One region of the Ensifer sp. Root954 genome, then DNA from elsewhere that is predicted to be linked to it. Evidence: predicted binding sites of a transcription regulator. Region 1 holds the regulator's gene; each other region holds the start of a gene.
The links. The regulator LexA, encoded in region 1, represses DNA repair genes until DNA is damaged. The targets are predictions, from matches to a motif close to TGTTCNNNNTGTGTTCNG.
Positions count from the first base shown of each region.

Region 2: ASE71_RS32505 (YifB family Mg chelatase-like AAA ATPase) is a predicted target of LexA. The motif match lies at 4,625-4,642, and genes of this name have one in related genera.
Region 3: ASE71_RS15015 (PA0069 family radical SAM protein) is a predicted target of LexA. The motif match lies at 4,405-4,422, and genes of this name have one in related genera.

Region 1 is NZ_LMJM01000014.1:54,023-60,493, forward strand. It holds gene adhP (alcohol dehydrogenase AdhP) at 1-272, opposite strand, end outside; tRNA gene ASE71_RS07545 (tRNA-Ala) at 649-724, shown strand; gene ASE71_RS07550 (hypothetical protein) at 878-1,480, opposite strand; gene ASE71_RS07555 (hypothetical protein) at 1,598-2,230, opposite strand; gene ASE71_RS07560 (hypothetical protein) at 2,554-2,850, shown strand; gene lexA (transcriptional repressor LexA) at 3,087-3,809, shown strand; gene ASE71_RS07570 (hypothetical protein) at 3,898-4,239, opposite strand; tRNA gene ASE71_RS07575 (tRNA-Cys) at 4,437-4,510, opposite strand; gene ASE71_RS07580 (thermonuclease family protein) at 4,663-5,397, opposite strand; gene ASE71_RS07585 (hypothetical protein) at 5,619-5,912, opposite strand; tRNA gene ASE71_RS07590 (tRNA-Asn) at 6,072-6,146, shown strand; gene ASE71_RS07595 (cryptochrome/photolyase family protein) at 6,245-6,471, shown strand, end outside.
Region 2 is NZ_LMJM01000052.1:410,116-416,586, forward strand. It holds gene ASE71_RS32480 (DMT family transporter) at 1-63, shown strand, start outside; gene ASE71_RS32485 (NIPSNAP family protein) at 60-365, shown strand; gene ASE71_RS32490 (LysE family translocator) at 405-1,037, opposite strand; gene ASE71_RS32495 (LysE family translocator) at 1,212-1,829, shown strand; gene cysK (cysteine synthase A) at 1,967-2,935, shown strand; gene ASE71_RS32505 (YifB family Mg chelatase-like AAA ATPase) at 3,001-4,533, opposite strand; gene gshB (glutathione synthase) at 4,750-5,697, opposite strand; gene ASE71_RS32515 (endonuclease) at 5,845-6,471, opposite strand, start outside.
Region 3 is NZ_LMJM01000023.1:199,374-205,844, reverse strand. It holds gene ASE71_RS15040 (polyprenyl synthetase family protein) at 1-35, shown strand, start outside; gene ASE71_RS15035 (tetratricopeptide repeat protein) at 196-2,031, shown strand; gene ASE71_RS15030 (4-(cytidine 5'-diphospho)-2-C-methyl-D-erythritol kinase) at 2,039-2,953, shown strand; gene moaB (molybdenum cofactor biosynthesis protein B) at 2,955-3,497, shown strand; gene ASE71_RS15020 (hypothetical protein) at 3,791-4,312, opposite strand; gene ASE71_RS15015 (PA0069 family radical SAM protein) at 4,488-5,645, shown strand; gene ASE71_RS15010 (ribonuclease HII) at 5,867-6,471, shown strand, end outside.

The DNA of each region.
Region 1 (6,471 bases):
CAGGGAACGCCGACCCTGTCGCCCTCTTTCACTCTTTTGACACCGGCGCCGACCGCCGAGACATAGCCGACACCCTCGTGCCCGGGAATGAATGGTGGGCTGGGCTTCACCGGCCAGTCGCCATTTGCAGCATGGAGATCGGTATGGCAAACGCCCGTTGCTTCGTATTTCACCAGGATCTGTCCCGGCTGCGGCGTGGGCACTGCCACTTCCTCGATCGTCAGGGGCGCGCCGAATTGCCGAACGACGGCTGCCTTCATCGCCTGAGCCATTTGCCAATCCTCCTCCAATCGCCGGGCCACGGAGAGGTTTCTTATGGGAACAGTGGGCCGGCAGGGGCCTATCTCACATACGAAAATCGTGTAATTGGCTCGAGCATCATGGCGCTCACAGCCAGTGCCCGGACGTCATTTCCTGCTTGGCGTATACCGCCACACTTCAACGCGGTTCACGTATCGCCATCGTCAGGTTGCAGCGTAAACCCGCCGGCAGAGTTCGACAATGGGTGGAGTGCAGAAGCGGTTCAGAGACCGACTGCCTTCGGCGCCCGGCCGGATCGAACAACGCAGATCGTGCAACGGCGTTCGAGCGGGCGCGCTGGCGCGCGTATTGACAGGATCGGCGCCGGTCGTGTTGACTGAATGCTACGGGGCCGTAGCTCAGTTGGGAGAGCGCCGCAATCGCACTGCGGAGGTCGAGGGTTCGACTCCCTTCGGCTCCACCAAAACGATCAGAAGGTGCCCGGTTGCCGAGGTATCGGAACAGCGGCTGATTTGTCATCAGCAGATCGCCAGTTCGAGTCTCTCTGGGGACACCGCCATGCTAATCCACCGTCCGGCCTTCGCGAAACGCTGCCCGATCCCGTGGCCACCTGTTTTCAGAGGCTGAACGGATCCCGCGCCGAGCGCTTCTCGCTCGGTGCATTGAACGGGTCGGCTTTCTTCTCCTTGGACTTGCGGCCCTCGTCGGCGATGATCTCGTCGACCGCCCTCTGGCACTTCATCAACTCGTCGGCCGCCGGGCCGGTGCCGCGCAGGCTGAGATTTGCGATGACGCGATCTTCAAACGCGATGGCCAAGGCCCGCTTGCGCACGAAGCCCGTCAGGAACTCGGCGTCGGTGACGTTCACGAACAGAAACTTTCCGCTCGCATCACCGGCAGCGGTCGCCGAGGCGCTCCATGGATCGGTCTTGTCGAAGCGGAAGGTCAGGTCGTACTCTTTGCCGACCTCGAGCGACCTCCAGTCGTCGCTGGCGAAGCTCATATAGAGCGGCGACTCGGAGCCCTTGGGATAGAACCCAAGGCGCAAGGTGACCCCGCCGTCGAATACCGACGAGATGAAGCAGGAGCCCTCCATCGAGGTGTCGGAAGCAACAGTCCAGCCGTCGACATCCTTCCACTTGATGATTTCGGACTCCTCAGCCGCGGCCGATCCCGCGGCGATCAGACAGCTTACCAATCCGACCAGCAATCTACGCATGCAAAACCCCCGTTTGCCCGCATTTTGATAGGTCCCCGCATCGCTGTCGAGGGTGCCTAGCCGATCCCAGGCAATATTTTAGGAATATTCACCTCTCCGCGGCAAGCGGACTGCCCATCACATGGCGAAAGGATCTTTCGATGACTTGGTCTGGCCGCCGCCGGCAAAGGGATCGTTGTTCGGCGCATTGCCACCGGCGCCCGCAAAGGGATCGTTCGCCGCTCCCTGACCGCCATTCGGGATCAAGGCGCTCACCGCCTCCTGGCACTTGAACATCTCGCTTACCGCCTTCATCGAATCACGCAGGCTGAGGCTCGCGACGACGCGCCCCTCGAAGGCCAGCGCCAAGGTGTTCTTGCGAACGAATTCGGTAAAGAAGTCGGTGTTGGAAAAGTTGACGACAAGGGCCTTGGCGCCGGTCAGATCAACACCGAACGCAACGGCCGGCCACTGACGACCACGGTCGAGCTGCAAGGCAACATCGTATTCCCGCTGCGGCTCGATGGATTTCCATTCGGCATTGCCGATCGAAAGAAACGCCAGGTTCGTCGATCCCCGCGGATAAAAGCCGATACGAAGGATAGCGCCGGCGTCATAGCTCGTCGCCGCGTAACACGAGCCTCCCAGGGAAGGATCGGATCCCACCGTCCAGGCGTTGATCCGTTTCCAGATATTCGAACGCCCTTCTTCGGCAGACGCCGCTCCAGCCGTGAGCAACAGGCCGAGCACCACCAACGACAATCTATGCATGCAACCACCCCACTTTCCACGCAAAGTTATCTTTTTTTAGAGGCCTGTCGAGACGGTGAAGGCCCTTCCCCGCAGGGATTTTTGCGCGCCCCAGGCCCGATGCGAAAGCTGGCAGCTCCGATGCATTCTCCGCGCCGGTCCATGAAGAACGGCCGAGACGAGGTCGAGATGGAGCGGCTGGCGCAAATCAGCCACAGCCTGCGGGCAAAGAGCTGTTGAACATGGCAGAGTGATCGCCATGCTTGCTGGACTTCGGAACGAAAGCGCGGTTCACATCGTTTACCAACCCTTAGTCCCACCCCTTCATCAAGTGGACGATCACCGTGCTTGCCGCCCTGCTTCTCGCTTCGATAGTCGCATCGCCCAATATGCCTGACGTCAAGCTCAGTGCCGCGACGGTGGATGAACTCCAGACCGATTTCGAACGGGCCGTACCGTGCCATCAGATCGATGGACGCAATGTTTGGAAGGGCGCGCTCGCGTTCTACATCCAGTCCTTCGTTTATGACGGCGATACGCCCGTTGCGACCGATGCGGCCGACGCAGTGCTTCCGGAAGACAACAGCGCCGAGACGGTGAAGGAGTTCGAAGACGCCTGCTCGGCCTCGCAAGCGACTTAAGTCTCTCCGCGAAGAGAGCCGCGATTCGTTCGAATCACGCGCGCGACCGGCCTGCCCGGCGCTGTTTTGGGACGCAACCGTCGCCGAAAACCGCCCCGCTCCCGCAAAAGTGACCAATCGACCCCCACAGAAGCAGCCAATTGCCTGAATTCACGGAATTTTAGGCACTTGCGGAACACATATGGAACAGATAGTGTCTGTTCTTGATTTGTTTCACGCCTCTGGAGCGACGTGCCATGCTGACCCGCAAGCAACAGGAATTGCTTCTGTTCATCCACGAACGCATGAAGGAGTCGGGCGTACCGCCGTCTTTCGATGAAATGAAGGATGCGCTCGACCTGGCGTCGAAGTCCGGCATTCACCGTTTGATCACGGCGCTCGAAGAACGCGGGTTCATTCGCCGGTTGCCGAACCGGGCGCGCGCGCTCGAAGTCATCAAGCTTCCGGAAGCCTACGCCGCCGGCCAGCAACAGCCGCGCAGAGGCTTCTCGCCGAGCGTGATCGAGGGCAGCCTCGGAAAGCCGCCGGCCGCCGCTCCTGCCACGCCGAAGCCGGCGCCGGTCGCCGAAAGCACGTCTGTTTCCGTCCCGGTGATGGGCCGCATCGCTGCCGGCGTGCCGATCTCGGCGATCCAGAACAACACCCATGACATTACCGTTCCGCTCGACATGATCGGCAGCGGCGAGCATTACGCCCTCGAAGTAAAGGGCGATTCGATGATCGAGGCCGGCATCTTCGATGGCGACACGGTGATCATCCGCAACGGCAACTCGGCCAATCCCGGCGACATCATCGTGGCGCTCGTGGACGACGAGGAAGCGACGCTGAAGCGCTTCCGTCGCAAGGGCGCGTCGATTGCGCTCGAAGCGGCCAACCCCGCCTACGAGACGCGCATTTTCGGACCGGATCGCGTGAAAATCCAGGGCAAGCTCGTCGGGCTGATCCGCCGCTACCATTGAATTCCAGGCAGAACGCCGAATCAAAAGAGCCTCGCCACTGAAAGTGGCGAGGCTCTTTCCATTTAAGGCGACCTGAAATCCAGATCGCTTATTCGTGGATCGTGTATTCGCCGAGTTCGCAGAGATCCTGCGTGTCCTCGGTCGTATCGAGGGCCGAGCCTTCCTCGAATTCGAATCGCATGTCGTATTTGCAGACGTCCCGCCCGTCGGCAATGGTGATCTCCATGCTCTCGCCGGGGTTCAGGACCTGCCGACCGAAAACATCGTCTTCCCATTCATTGACGCCGACCGGCGACGTATAGAAATTCGTCAGTACCGCGCCGGTGTTGTTCTTCAGCTGGAAAACCAGGTCGTCCGCGCGCGCCTCCATAGCGGTCGCCGCAAAACACGCCAACGCCGTCAGGATCAGTCTCTTTTTCATTGATGCCATTGCCTCCGTTCTTAATGTTGACGGACGCTACCGATGCGGTTGATCTCAGCGGAGTCATCGTTCCCCCTCTACCGAATTCACCGAAGCGATAAGATCCGACGGAGGCATAGGAGACGTGGCTTGCGCGGACGTGTCGCGAATTTTACCGCGCTGCCCTAAGGCAGAACGCCAAACCAAATTTAACGAGGTGAGATTATTGGAGGCCTCGCCCGGAATTGAACCGGGGTACAAGGATTTGCAGTCCTCTGCGTCACCACTCCGCCACGAGGCCTCACAGCTCGGATAACCAAGCGTTGGCGCGGATTTAGAATGATTGCAGAAAAACCGCAAGAGGCATTTTCTGAAAAACGCGCCGTCGAATTGCAGGACGGATACTTTCCACAGAACGATCGACGATGTCCGCCGATCGTCTCCCAGCTGATCTCAGCACCAGGGCGTCGGGCGCCCTTCCCACGGCCGCACGAGCCCCTCGGAAACGAGTACACGTCCAAGAGATTGGTCACCGCGGGTGACCAGGCGCAGTTTCTCGCCGGCCTTGGCATCTGATCGCCCTCCCGCCGAGATCAGCCTGAAGTCGCCTGCATTCAGCAATTCGCGCAGGCGCTGCTTGGCGTAGAAGCCGCGCGAACGCTCCTTGTCGCAGCTTGCCTGGCGGATTCGCGGTGCATCGACATCGGCGACGCGGATCGTCTCGCCATGGAAGACGAAGGTCGCGCCATCGATCACGCAGTTGTCGTTGCGAATGCCGCAAAAATAGAACTGATCGGTACGGATGGATGCCGTCTTCACCTCTTCATTGGGCCGCACGAGAGGGGTTGGCGGCGTGACGCCGACATTCACCGACGGCACCGGGGCGGCCAGGACAACCTTCGTCGCCGGGTTGGGCTTCGGATTTGGTTTGTGCCTATCCGCCTGCTGCGCAACGCGCTCCTGCGCTTCAGGAACCGCGCGCTGAGGCTTCGGCTTCGTTTCCGATCGCGATGCAAGGGCCATGACATCCGAAACCACCGGCCAGTGCCGCAACTCGGCGCGATGGTCGTAGGCCATGACGCCGCCAAGGGTGAGCGCTGCGGCCAGATACCACGGCGCCATGCCGCCCTGTTTGCTGGTGCTTCGGCCCGAACTGCGGCGTCGACGTTTCGTAGTGGCTTTGGCCATCGGTCCCCATCCTGATTCGAGACCGCATTATGCGTTTGATGGGTTGCCGAAAAGTTTTCGAGGGCACCCCAACAGAGGGGAAGACCGCGAGGAACCGGTCATTCGCCTGCGCGGCCACGGCCCTTGTTGAGAGATTCGGAATTGGTACGGGACGGCCGCGAGGAACCGAAAACTGCCGACCGCCCTGCCTCGACAACAAGATCGTTAAATCGGCGTCCGGCTCAGGAGCCGTTCGAGGAGTTGGCCTTCCCGCGCCAGCGCGCCCACCAGACGGCCAGACGACGACGGCGGCGGCGAACCGAGGGAATGTCGTGGGAAAGCACGATCAGGCCCAACGGTATCATCCAGAAGCCCAGCACGGGCAGGAAACCGAGAAAACCGCAGAACACCAGCAGCGAACCCAGCAGGATGCGCAGCAGCGGAGAGTCGGGCAGCGCGATACGCCATTTGCCCAGCACGATCTGTCGTGTTTGCGGATCAATGCCGAAATGCGTCTGCTTCCTGTTTTTATTCATCATTCCCTATCCGGCGTGTTTTCCCACAATTGGGGACTTCTCCACAGCCTCGCAACGGAACTTGTCATTTTTTTTGAAAAAAGCGCTTGGCAAATCAGAAAAGCATGCGTATTAGCAGCCTCACTTCTGAAGCGCACAGCACAACAGCGGCGCGGATGATCCCTGGTAGCTCAGCGGTAGAGCATTCGACTGTTAATCGACAGGTCGCCGGTTCGAATCCGGCCCGGGGAGCCACTTTCTAAAAGAGCCATTTGCAGCGATGCGAATGGCTCTTTTTCATTTTGCACCTATGTTCTCCAGGTGATCAATCCCCAACCTCCCGATGGTTCTTCATGACAAAGGCCGCGGCGCCGCCCATCATCGTCTGGTTCCGCAAGGATCTCCGCCTGGCCGACAATCGCGCCCTCTCGGCTGCCGCCGGCGAGGCAGCCGTCATTCCCCTCTATATTCGCGAACCCGCCGACAGCGGCAACGGTCCGCTCGGGGCGGCGCAGGCGTGGTGGCTGCACCATTCGCTCGAGGCCTTGGGCGCAAGTCTCGCGCGGCACGCTTCTCGCCT
Region 2 (6,471 bases), on a different contig from region 1:
GGCTGGAAACTTCGCCTTCCCTCTTCTATCAAGAAGCGGGAACGCGAAGGGAGAACTGCATGATCACCTGCTACCTGAAATATACTATCGACCCCTACAAGGCGGCCGAGTTCGAACATTACGCCAAGCTCTGGATCCCGCTCGTCAATCGGCAGGGCGGCACGCATCACGGCTACTTCCTGCCGCATGAAGGGGCGAACAACATCGCCCTGGCGCTCTTCAGCTTTCCGACCCTTGCCGACTATGAAAACTACCGCCGGGAAATGGCCGCGGATCCGGAATGCCAGGACGCCTTCGCCTATGCCGAGAAGACGCGCTGCATCCTCAGCTACGAGCGCAGCTTCATGCGGCCGGTTTTCGAGTAAGCCAGCTCCGGAGTTGAGGGCGGCATCGGCAAGCGCGCGTTAGCGCCGCGCTTCCGAAGCCATGCTCAGCGCGAAGCCGAAGAGCGCCGTCCCCATCGCCCAGCGCTGCACCACCATGAACAACGGCCGCCCGGCAAGAAAAGCGGCGATGCCGCTGGCGGCGAGCGCGATCATGGCGTTGACGGTGACGCTGGTCGCGATCTGGATCGAGCCGAAGACCAGCGACTGGCCGAGCACGTTGCCGAGCTCCGGCCGGATGAACTGCGGCAGCAACGAGAGATAGAGCACCGCTACCTTGGGATTGAGCAGGCTGGTCAGGAAGCCCATGACGAACAGCTTCTTCGGCCCATCCTTCGGCAGGTTCTTGACCTGAAAGGGCGAGCGTCCACCGGGCCTGACCGCCTGCCAGGCGAGATAGAGAAGGTAGGCTGCACCGGCGATGCGAAGCGCATCATAGGCGAGGGGCACGGCCAGAAGCAGCGCTGTGATACCGAATGCCGCCGAGACCATATAGACGACGAAGCCGAGCGCCACGCCGCCGAGCGAAATCAAGCCGGCGCCCGGCCCCTGGCTGATCGAGCGCGAGATCAGGTAGATCATGTTCGGGCCTGGCGTCAGCACCATGCCAAGGGCCAGGAGGGCAAAGCCGATCATATCCTTCAACTCGGGCATGGAGAGGCGCCTTTCGCTCGTTTTCGCCAAGCTCTACGCATTTCGCACCAGCGGACAACGCCAGACTTGTCACCCGGTCAATTTCTTCAGCGGACGCCCGCCGGTCGCAGTTCGGTGATTTCCTTTTTCAGTCGCTTGAGGTAGAAATCGGCATCATCTTCGGAAGGACATTCCATGACGCTCGCGGCCCTCATCGCCTATAGCGGCGCGCTCTTCATCGCTGCGGCCATTCCAGGCCCCGGCGTGACGGCGCTGGTTGCGCGCGCGCTCGGCTCGGGTTTCCGCGAGACCTTCTTCATGGGCCTCGGCATCGCGCTCGGCGACATGATCTATCTAACCGCGGTCATCCTGGGGCTGGCGCTGATTGCCCAGACCTTCACCACAGCCTTCCTGGTGGTGAAGTTTGCCGGCGTCCTCTACCTCGGCTACATCGCATGGAAGCTGTGGAGCGCAGGGCTGCTGCCGGAGGACATCAAGGCGAAGCCGTCGACGAGTTCGGCCATGTCCTTTCTGTCCGGCCTGCTGATCACGCTCGGCAATCCGAAGACGATGCTGTTTTACGTGGCGCTCGTGCCGACGCTAATCGACATTCGGGCGATCGGACCCGGCGACTACGGCCTGCTCCTGACCGCCACCTTTCTGGTGCTCTTGAGCGTTCTCGTACCCTATATGCTGCTCGCCTCGCGTGCGCGTCTGCTGCTCAAGCAACCGAAGGCCCTGAAAGCGCTGAACCGGGTTGCGGCCAGCGTGCTTGCCGGCACGGCGGCCTATATCGCCGTTCGCGCCAGCTGAAAAAACTTTTCCCGAACAACGACTTCGCCAGTGGTTTTTCCTTCGGCGGATCGCTGCGCGGTGTTTGTCGTTCTGGAATTGCGCGATCATTGTTCCTATTCTCATAGCTCGACAATTTACGCCCAAGGGAGAAACCCATGTCCGACACACGCAAGCCCGGCCGCGGCCGCGTCTACTCCTCGATCACGGAAACGATCGGCGACACGCCCATCGTGCGGCTGGACAAGCTTGCCAAGGAAAAGGGCGTCAAGGCGAACCTGCTCGCCAAGCTCGAATTCTTCAACCCGATCGCCTCGGTCAAGGACCGTATCGGTGTGGCGATGATCGAGAGCCTGGAAGCGCAGGGCAAGATTACGCCCGGCCGCACGACGCTGGTGGAGCCGACCTCCGGCAATACCGGCATCGCGCTCGCCTTCGTCGCGGCCGCCAAGGGCTACAAGCTGATCCTGACGATGCCAGAGACCATGTCGGTCGAGCGGCGCAAGATGCTGGCGCTGCTCGGCGCCGAGCTGGTGCTGACCGAGGGCGCCAAGGGCATGAAGGGCGCGATCGCCAAGGCGCAGGAACTGGTCGAGACACTGCCGGACGCCATCATCCCACAGCAGTTCGAAAACCCGGCCAACCCGGAAATTCACCGCAAGACGACGGCCGAAGAAATCTGGAACGACACGGACGGCGCTGTCGACATTTTCGTCTCCGGCATCGGCACCGGCGGCACGATTACCGGCGCCGGCCAGGTGCTGAAGGCGCGCAAGCCTTCGATCAAGGTAATCGCCGTCGAGCCGGAGGAATCTCCGGTTCTGTCCGGTGGCAATCCCGGGCCGCACAAGATCCAGGGCATCGGCGCAGGCTTTGCGCCGGCGATCCTCGACACCACGGTCTATGACGAGATCGTCACGGTCAACAGCGCGGAAGCGATCGAGGCCGCCCGCCTTGTCGCCAAGCTCGAAGGCGTGCCGGTCGGCATCTCCGCCGGTGCAGCCCTGACAGCGGCAATCGAGGTCGGCCAGCGCGAGGAAAATGCCGGCAAGACCATCGTCGTCATCATCCCGTCCTTTGCCGAACGCTACCTCTCGACGGTGCTGTTCGATGGCCTGGGCGGCTGATCAGGCCGACTTCAGTTCCAATCGGAAAGGGCGCCCGTGGCGCCCTTTTTTTTCAAGGCACGCCGCTATGCGGCGACGGGCAAGCGTTCCCCGGCGATCCGATAGGAAATCGCCTCGGCGAGATGGATGCGACCGACGGTTACTGCGCCATCGAGATCGGCAAGCGTGCGGGCGACCTTCAGCACACGATGGTAGCCGCGGGCGGAAAATTTCATCTTTTCGGCGGCGTCCCGGAGAAGCTGCAGGCCGGCCGCATCGGGTGCTGCGATCTTCTCGATCATCGAGGTTGACGCGCGGGCATTGCTTGTCAGCTCTGGATGTCCGAGGGCGGCGAAACGATCGATCTGCATGGCACGGGCGCGCGCGACGCGACGAGCAACGACCTCGCTGCTTTCGGCTGCGGCCGGCTTCAGGAGATCGGCGGCGCTGACGGCCGGCACGTCGATGCGGATATCGATGCGGTCCATCAGCGGACCGGAGATGCGTGCCTGATAGTCGGACATGCAGCGCGGTCCACGGGCGCAGCTGCGGCCGGGTTCGCCGGCCATGCCGCAGCGACAGGGGTTCATGGCCGCGACAAGCTGGATCGCGGCGGGATAGCTGACGCGGTGGTTGGCGCGGGCGATGATGCATTCGGCGGTTTCAAGCGGCTGGCGCAGCGCGTCGAGCACCTGCGGCGAGAATTCCGGAAACTCGTCGAGAAACAGTACGCCGTTGTGCGCAAGCGACGCCTCGCCGGGCTTGGCACGCAAGCCGCCACCAACCATGGCGGCCATCGTCGCGGAATGATGCGGCGTGCGGAACGGCCGCCGGTCCGAGAGCTTGCCGCCCGGAAGCTGCCCGGCGATCGAATGGATCATCGACACTTCGAGGAGCTCGGCCGGGTTGAGCGGCGGCAGGATCGACGGCAGGCGGGCAGCGAGCATCGACTTGCCCGAGCCGGGCGGGCCGACCATCAGCAGATTGTGGTTGCCGGCGGCCGCCACTTCGAGCGCCCGCTTGGCGCTTTCCTGACCCTTGATATCGGCGAGATCGGGCAGGTTAGATGCGCCTGAGCGGATCGCGGCCTCGGGTCGCGAAAGCACCTGCGTACCGCGGAAATGGTTGGCGATTGCGATCAGGCTGCGGGGCGCCAGAATGTCGATCTCGGCCCCGGCCCAGGCCGCCTCGGGTCCGCTTTCGGCCGGGCAGATCAGCCCCTTGCCGAGCGCATTGGCACCGATCGCGGCGGGAAGCGCGCCGGCAACGGCAGCAATGGTGCCATCGAGATTGAGCTCACCGATCACCACATAAGGCGCCAACGCATCGCCGGGAATGGCGCCGAGAGCTGCCATCAGGCCGAGTGCGATCGCCAGGTCGAAGTGGCTGCCCTCCTTGGGAAGGTCAGCGGGCGCAAGATTGACGGTCACGCGCTTGGCCGGCAACGCCAGACCTGAAGCATGAAGGGCGGCCTGCACCCGCTCGCGGCTTTCGGCGACGGCCTTGTCCGGCAGGCCGACGATCTGCATGCCGACCTTGCCCGGCGCGACCATCACCTGCACATCGACAGGCAGACCCTCGATACCCTGAAATGCGACCGTGCTGACGCGCGCGACCATGCTTGCCCCCTCGCCCAGGCAGCCCAGTTATCGGGCGCCACAACCGCCCAGGGTTGCAGGCAGAAGCCTTGCACGGATCGCGCACAAAAACAAGAACAATAACGGAACATTTGAGGAGGCGCGGGCCTGTACCCGGGACGTTTCGGCAAACGGCCGCGGGCGTAGGCCCGCGGCAAGCGCCATCGACCCGAGATGGCTCCTAGGCCGAGATCTTGATCAGGCGCGCTTGCGCTCGATCGCATCCCAGAGCAGGCTCGCGACATCGGCGCCGCCGAACTTTTTCACTTCGCGGATGCCGGTCGGCGACGTCACGTTGATCTCGGTCATGTAGTCGCCGATAACGTCGATGCCGACGAAGAGGAAGCCGCGCTCCTTCAGCGCAGGCGCGATGCGGGTGCAGATTTCCTTCTCACGCGCCGTCAGTTCGGTCGGCTCAGGCCGGCCGCCAGCATGCATGTTGGAGCGGGCGTCGTGGTCTGCCGGAACGCGGTTGATGGCGCCGACCGGCTCGCCGTCGACGAGCAGGATGCGCTTGTCGCCCTTGCGCACCGCCGGCAGGTATTCCTGGGCGATGAAGGGCTCGCGGAACATCTGGCCGAACATTTCGAGCAGAGAGGACATGTTGCGGTCGTCGCGGGTCGAGTGGAACACGCCGGCGCCGCCGTTGCCGTAGAGCGGCTTCAGGATGATGTCGCCCATTTCCTGGCGGAAGCTGGCGATCTCAGCGGGGTCGCGGGTGATCAGCGTCTTCGGCATCAGGTCGGCGAATTCGGTGACGAAGATCTTCTCCGGCGAATTGCGCACCCAGGCGGGATCATTGACGACCAGCGTCTTCGGATGCAGGCGTTCCAAAAGGTGCGTCGAGGTAATGTAGGCCATGTCGAAGGGCGGGTCCTGGCGCAGCAGGATGACGTCCATGGTCGAAAGATCCACGCGCTCGGCTTCGCCAAGCGTGAAGTGGTCGCCCTTGACGTCGCGCAGCGTCATCGGCTGCACGCTCGCATAGACCTTGCCGTCGCGCAGCGACAGCTTTTCCGGCGTATAGTGGAAGAGGCGATAGCCGCGCGACTGTGCCTCGAGGCTCATGGCGAAGGTGGAGTCACCCGCAATGTTGATGCCCGACACATGGTCCATCTGGACCCCGACATTGACGATTTTCGCCATCTACCCATTCCCTCATGGATCACGCTTAGCGTGATCGATTTCAAACCGCCGGAGCGAATGAGGACGGGAAAACCGCTGCCCTCTGCCGCACTGGCAAAGCCCTCGACATGTAGAATGCGGGCGGGCCTTAGGCAAGGAGAGGCGAGCCTATTCGAAGCCTTCGATCACGCAGGTGATGAGATCGTGATCCGAAAGCGGCCGGCCGGTTTCGTCAAGCGAAGGAATGATCGTGGTCTCGCCGATCTTCAGCCCGCGCGACAGGAACCAGTCGAGCTTCATCGCCCGCTCTGGCCAGCGGGTGATCAGGCTCGGCCGCGTGGTCATCACGTCGAGCGGCCCACCATGGCGGGTAAAGCCTCTGATGGCGCTCATGGCAAACAGCCCTTCGGCCTCGAAATCGCCGCCGGCATGGTTGCCGGTATTGAGATCGCCACCGATCATCACCGGCAGGCCGGGGAAAGTCTCGTCGAGTGCATCGATCAATTCCTTGACCTGGCGCGCTCGGTAGACGGCAGTCGTCGCACTCTCGAGATGGGTGGAGACGGCGACGAAGGGTCCGGCTTCCGTCTCGATGACGGCGCCGATCGCACAGCGCTCGCCAAGGCGCGGCTGCTCGCCATCGGTGAACCAGAGGCGTTCGCCCCATAGGCGCAACATGAAGGGCCGGGAGAACGGCACCGCAGCCATCAGCGCATTGCCATGGAACCCCTTGGCGTTGAATTCGTCCTCACAGAACTCACGCTCCGTATCGGAGCCGAGACCCATCTCGATGAA
Region 3 (6,471 bases), on a different contig from region 1:
AAGTCATCGACTTCTGCATCGATCGCGTCAGCTGACGGGCTCCGGGCAGGTCAGAACGAGCGACAGGATTTTCTTGCCGCGTTGCGCCAAAAAAGCCATTCTGTTCCTCAAGAGTTGCGTTGGGCTATATGTGGCTGACTCCGAAAACAACCCTTAGTGGTGCGAAAGCCGAGCAATCGGCGCGAAAGGTTTGACATGCGGCAAAAGACGATTCTCCGCCTCCTCAGCGGCGCAGCACTGCTGGCTCTCGCTGCTGTCAGCGGCGGCTACCAGGCATTTGCCGAGGAGAAGACCGCAGCCGTCGAGGAAACTGAGCCGTTCGACATCAAGTCGGTCAATACCTTTTCCGGCGCGTTTCTCGCTGCCCGCACCGCCGATACGGACCGCGACTTCGCTTCCGCTACGGAACTCTACCGCATCGCGCTGCAGTTCGAGCCGAACAACAACGACGTCAAGCAGCGGCTGATGATCACGCTTCTGATGGCGGGCCAGTTCGACGAAGGCGCGAAGATTGCCGAGCAGTTGAAGTCCGACCCGGCCGTCGAGCGCATCACGACGGTCATTCGCGCGATCGAGGCGATCCGCAAGCGCGAGTATCGCAACGCACAGAAGCTTCTGAACTACCAGGGTCCGAACGATCTCGACCGGCTGATGAACGGCCTGCTTTCGGCCTGGGCGAAATTCGGCCAGGGCAAGCCGAAGGAAGCACTCGCCGAGATTAACGGCCTTGACGGTCCTGAATGGTTCCGCGTGTTCAAGAACTATCATGCGGGCGCGATCGCGGTTGCTGCGGGTGACAAGCAGACGGCGCGCACCAGGCTCAACGATGCCATTCTCGACCGCGAGGGCGGAAGTGCCGCTCCCGACACCTTCATGCGCGCGGTCGAAGCGCTTGCCCGTTTCGAGGCGCGCGAAGGCAACAAGCAGAAGGCGCTCGATACCGTCGCCGTCGGCGAAAACATGGTCAACAACTACACGCCGCTGCAGGCGCTGAGGACCGATATCGAGAATGGTGTTCCGCAGGAACAGCAGGTCAAGAACGCCACCCAGGGCGCTGCGGCCGTGCTCTTCTCGATCGGTGCGGCACTCAACCGCGACGGCGCCGAGGACATCGTCTCGCTCTACCTGCAGACCGCGCGCCGGCTCGACCCTGACAGCGCCGACATCCTGGTCATGCTCGGCGGCATCGCCGAAAACCTGAAGAAACCGAACGAGGCGATCGAACTCTACAAGGCCATTCCCGAGACCTCGCCGATGCGGCGCGTTTCGGAACTACAGCTCGGGCTCAGCCTCGCCAGCATCGGCAAGGTCGACGAGGCGAAGAAGCACCTGAAGGCGCTCATCGACGTCGATCCGAAGAACATCCGCAACTATCTCGCCTATGGCAGCGTGCTTTCCGACGCCAAGGACTACAAGGAGATGGGCGAACTCTACGATCGCGCCGTCGAACAGATCGGCTCCGTCCCGAAGCGCAGCGACTGGACGGTGTTCTTCCAACGCGGCATCGCCTATGAGCGCCAGAAGCTCTGGGACAAGGCCGAGCCGAACTTCCGCAAGGCGCTGGAGCTCAATCCGGACCAGCCGCAGGTGTTGAACTATCTCGGCTATTCCTGGGTCGACATGAACATCAACCTCGAAGAAGGCCTGGAGATGATCCGCAAGGCCGTCGAGTTGAAGCCGGATGACGGCTATATCGTCGATTCCCTCGGCTGGGCCTATTTCCGCATGAACCGCTTCGACGACGCCGTCGTGGAACTGGAGAAGGCGGCCGAACTGATGGCCGGCGACCCGACGATCAACGATCACCTTGGCGACGCCTACTGGCGCGTCGGCCGCAAGCTCGAAGCCGTGTTCCAGTGGACGCAGACGCTCGAACTGAAGCCCGAGGAAGCCGAGATCCCGAAGATCAAGGCAAAGATCGAGAACGGCTTGCCGCCGCTCAAGGAAACAGTCCCCGCCTCGGCCGATGCCAAGGAAACCGCGCCGAAGAAGGTGACCCCGGAAGCACCGGCGCCGGACAAGAAGTCCTGACCGTTCCATGTCGGAAGGTGACATCGCGGGCTTCGCGCTGACGCGTGCAGCCCTCGCCAAGATCAATCTGGCCCTTCACGTCGTCGGCCAGCGCGCCGACGGCCACCATCTTCTCGAAAGTCTCGTCACTTTTGCCGATCGCGGCGATCGCATCGGTCTCTCGCCGGCGGATGCGGATCGCTTCACGGTTTCGGGCGCGTTTGCCGCCGCGTTGCCGATGGATGCCGGCGCTGAGGGCGGCAATCTGGTTCTGAAGGCACGGGATCTGCTGCGCGCCAAACTGCAGGCGCTTAACCCCGACACGGCCGGGCCGGTCCACCTGCATCTCGAGAAGAACCTGCCGCTCGCCTCGGGCATTGGCGGCGGATCCGCGGATGCGGCGGCGACGCTTCTTGGGCTTCTCGATCTTTGGGGCGCGACGATCGAACCCTCCCGCCTCGGCGCCATCGCGCTGCAGCTCGGAGCGGACGTGCCGATGTGTCTTGCCGGCACGCCACTGCTCGCGAAGGGGATCGGCGAGGACATTACGCCGCTTGCGGATTTCCCCGCGCTACCGGTCGTGCTGGTCAATCCGCTCGTCGCCGTCTCGACGCCGGTTGTCTTCCGGGCCCTCGCCAACAAGACGAACCCGCCGCTCGTTGCGCCTTACAGAGCCGGTACGGCGGCCGAGTGGATCTCTGCCATCGCCACGATGCGCAACGATTTGCAGCTGCCGGCAGAGGGCCTTGAGCCCGTGATCGGCACGGTCTGCAAGGCATTGACCGAAGCCGGATCGGCGCTCACGCGCATGTCGGGCTCAGGCGCCACATGCTTCGGCCTTTTCGACAGCGACGTGCGCGCGGCTGCGACAGCGCGCGCTCTTTCGGAGGCCTACCCCGGGTGGTACGTTCTCGCCTGCAGGACAGTGGGCAAAGGGAAATAGCATGGCCGGTATCGACGAAAAGCGTCCGTTCATTCCTGTCGGGATCGCCATCCTCACGGTCTCCGACACGCGCACGCGCGCCGACGACAAGTCGGGCGACACATTGGAAGCGCGGGTGCGTGACGCCGGCCATCGGCTTGAGGCGCGCGCCATCGTTTCCGACGACAAGACGAAGATCTACGACCAGGTAAAGGCCTGGACGCTCGATCCCAACATCGACGTAGTGATCACGACAGGTGGAACGGGCTTCACCGGGCGGGACGTGACGCCTGAGGCGCTGGAACCGTTGTTCGAGAAGCGCATGGACGGGTTCTCCGAAGTCTTCCACCGTATCTCCTTCGAGAAGATCGGCACCTCGACGATCCAGTCGCGGGCAACTGGCGGCGTTGCCAACGCCACCTTCATCTTCGTCCTTCCGGGTTCGCCCGGTGCCTGCCGTGATGCGTGGGACGGCATCCTCAAGCAACAGCTCGACTATCGGCACATGCCCTGCAATTTCGTGGAGATCATGCCGCGGCTCGACGAGCATCTGAAACGTGGCTGAAGAGCTTGGACCGTTCCGGCTTGGCCGACCTGTTACCTTAGTAACTGACGGTCGCTTCTCCTCTCGTTAGTCTCCAAGCGTTGACACAGCGAGGAACGACCGCCGCACGTTCTATTCCTCGCGCCGCAAGACCCTTCCGCCTCTGTCCCCCAGGCGGAATGCAATGTTGGATACGACGGGTAGCCAGAATGCTGCCCGGATAGAAATCTACCAAACAAGGTCATTTGAGAGCCGCTTGGAGGTGCCGTCCCCCCGGGACTGGCACCTTTAATTTTGCGCGCTACGAACCGGCGTTACCGCCTGGCTTCGACGGCGACCCAGGCCGGAACAAGTTCGGTCGAGAGCTTGCGGACAGAGCGGACATTCGTCATGGCATCCAGGCCCGTATTGCCGCGGGCGGCCGCAAGAGCATCGTTCTTGCGCAGGAGAAAGCCTGTCTCCAGCGGCTTTCCCCGCCGGGTCAGCCGGCGGAAGAGAGGCATGCGATGCAGCCTCGAACCGGAGAAGCGGGCCGGTGCCTTGTTCATCGACACGTACTCGGCCAGTTCATCGATCCAGCGGCCGATCGGGCGGGCGCCCGGCTCCAGCAACATCAGCCATTCGCCACGCGCCGAACCCACCACATCGGCGAGATCCCAATTCCGGCAGAAACGGCATCCAGCGGCATCGGCCACATCGGACGAACCATCCTTCGAACCATGATCGAGGATGATCACATCGCTGACCAGCCCCTCCACGGCGCCGGCAACCAACACAGCAAGCGTCTGCGCCAGTTCGGCTTCGTTGTCGCGGGTTTCCATGATGATCGTGAGCATGGTTTCTCGTAACGCATCGGCACGGCAATTGCTACATCCAGGACATCGACCGAAGCGGTGCCTTGATCGACAAAACCGAAATTCCAATTTTTTGTTCTTGAATTGTTCCCTCATTCGCGATAGGAAAATAATCAGAACAAAACGGGATCAAATATCTGATTCCGGGGAGATTCCAATGACCGAGCTGTCTCAGATCAGGCAGGGTGCCCTTGCGCCCGCCAACACGGCAGATGTGGCCGACGCGATGATGAGCGCAACGGGCCTCCGGATCGACATCGATCGCCGCCGGGGGCGCGGCGCCGGGATCAACATGTCCGGCAGGTTCGAACCGCGCAGCCGCGAGACGTTCGACGACGGTTGGGAAAGCCTGGAGGATCTGCCGCCGTTCAAGACCGAGGTTCAGGTCGAGAAGCCGCGCACGGTGATCACGAGGAACGAGTCTCCCGACATCTCCTTCGACCGCTCGATCAATCCCTATCGCGGCTGCGAGCATGGTTGCATCTATTGCTTTGCCCGCCCCACGCACGCGTATATGGGCCTATCGGCCGGCCTCGACTTCGAAGCAAAACTGTTTGCCAAGCCGGATGCACCGCGACTTCTGGAGCGCGAACTGGCGCGGCAGGACTACAAGGTGAGGCCGATCGCCATCGGCACCAACACCGACCCCTATCAGCCGATCGAGAAGGAGTGGCGCATCATGCGCCAGATCCTCGAGGTGCTGCGGGACGCCAACCATCCGGTCATGATCGTCACCAAATCAGCGATGGTCACCCGCGATATCGATATCCTGGCGCCGATGGCGGAAAAGGGACTGGTGCGCGTCGGCATCTCCGTCACGACACTCGACCGGAAGCTCGCCCGCACGATGGAGCCGCGGGCCTCTACGCCGAGCAAGCGGCTGGAGGCGATACGCATGCTTGCCGAAGCGGGCATCCCGGCCGGTGTTCTCGTTTCCCCTATCATTCCGGCGCTGAACGACCACGAGATCGAGCGCGTGCTCGAAGGCGCAAGGACAGCCGGAGCAACCGAAGCAAGCTATGTCCTGCTGCGGCTGCCGCTCGAGGTCAGCCCGCTCTTTCGCGACTGGCTGCTGCGCAATTATCCGGACCGCTACCGGCACGTCATGTCGCTCATCCGCTCCATGCGTGGCGGCAAGGACTATGACGCCGAATTCGGCAAACGCATGAAGGGCGCCGGCCCCTATGCGTGGCAGATTGGCCGCCGCTTCGACCTGGCGGTCAAGCGCCTCGGCTTCAACCCGACGCGCCGGCAGCTGCGCGACGATCTCTTCGTGCCGCCGCTCGGAACGGGGGTGCAGCTCTCGCTTCTTTGAAGGCTTTCCGGTCGCCTGGGTAGCCATCCCGCAATTTCGTAATCGGCGCGCGGCGAGAGATGATCGCCCCGCACCGCCAGGCGAACCCGATAGCGGGCGCCTCAGATCGCATAGCAGTTCCGGTGCCCCTTACCCGCCGTGGGCCCCGGTAATCCCCCGTCCGCCGCCGCACTCGGACCTGGGGGCTTGAAGAGAATCGGGCGATCATGCGAATTAGACTTATGTCTCGCAGATCGTCCGATTCTCCCCTTTTTCCCGATATCATCGAAGCGCCCGATTTCAGTTTCGAGCTTTCGGCCAAGGGCGATGGCTTCTGGCCGGTCGCCGGAGCAGATGAGGCCGGGCGTGGGCCGCTCGCGGGACCGGTGGTCGCCGCCGCCGTCATCCTCGATCCGGACGCCATTCCCGCAGGCCTCGACGACAGCAAGAAGCTGACGGCGCAGGCGCGCGAAAAACTGTTCGAAGAAATCCTCGCCACGTCCGAAGTGTCGATCGCCTCGGCTTCGGCCGGCACGATCGACGCCACCGACATCCGCAAGGCAAGCCTTGAAGCCATGCGGCGCGCCGTGGCCGGCCTGCCCTCGAACGCACGCTTCGTGCTCGTCGACGGCCGTGACGTGCCGCCCGGCCTCACCTGCCACGCCAAGGCGGTCGTCAAGGGCGATGCGCGGTCGCTGTCGATCGCCGCCGCTTCGATCGTCGCCAAGGTCACCCGCGACCGCATGATGGCCCGTGCCGATCTCGCACATCCCGGCTACGGCTTCGCGCTCCATGCCGGCTATGCGACGGTGACCCACCGTCGCGCCATCGAGACCCACGGCCCCTG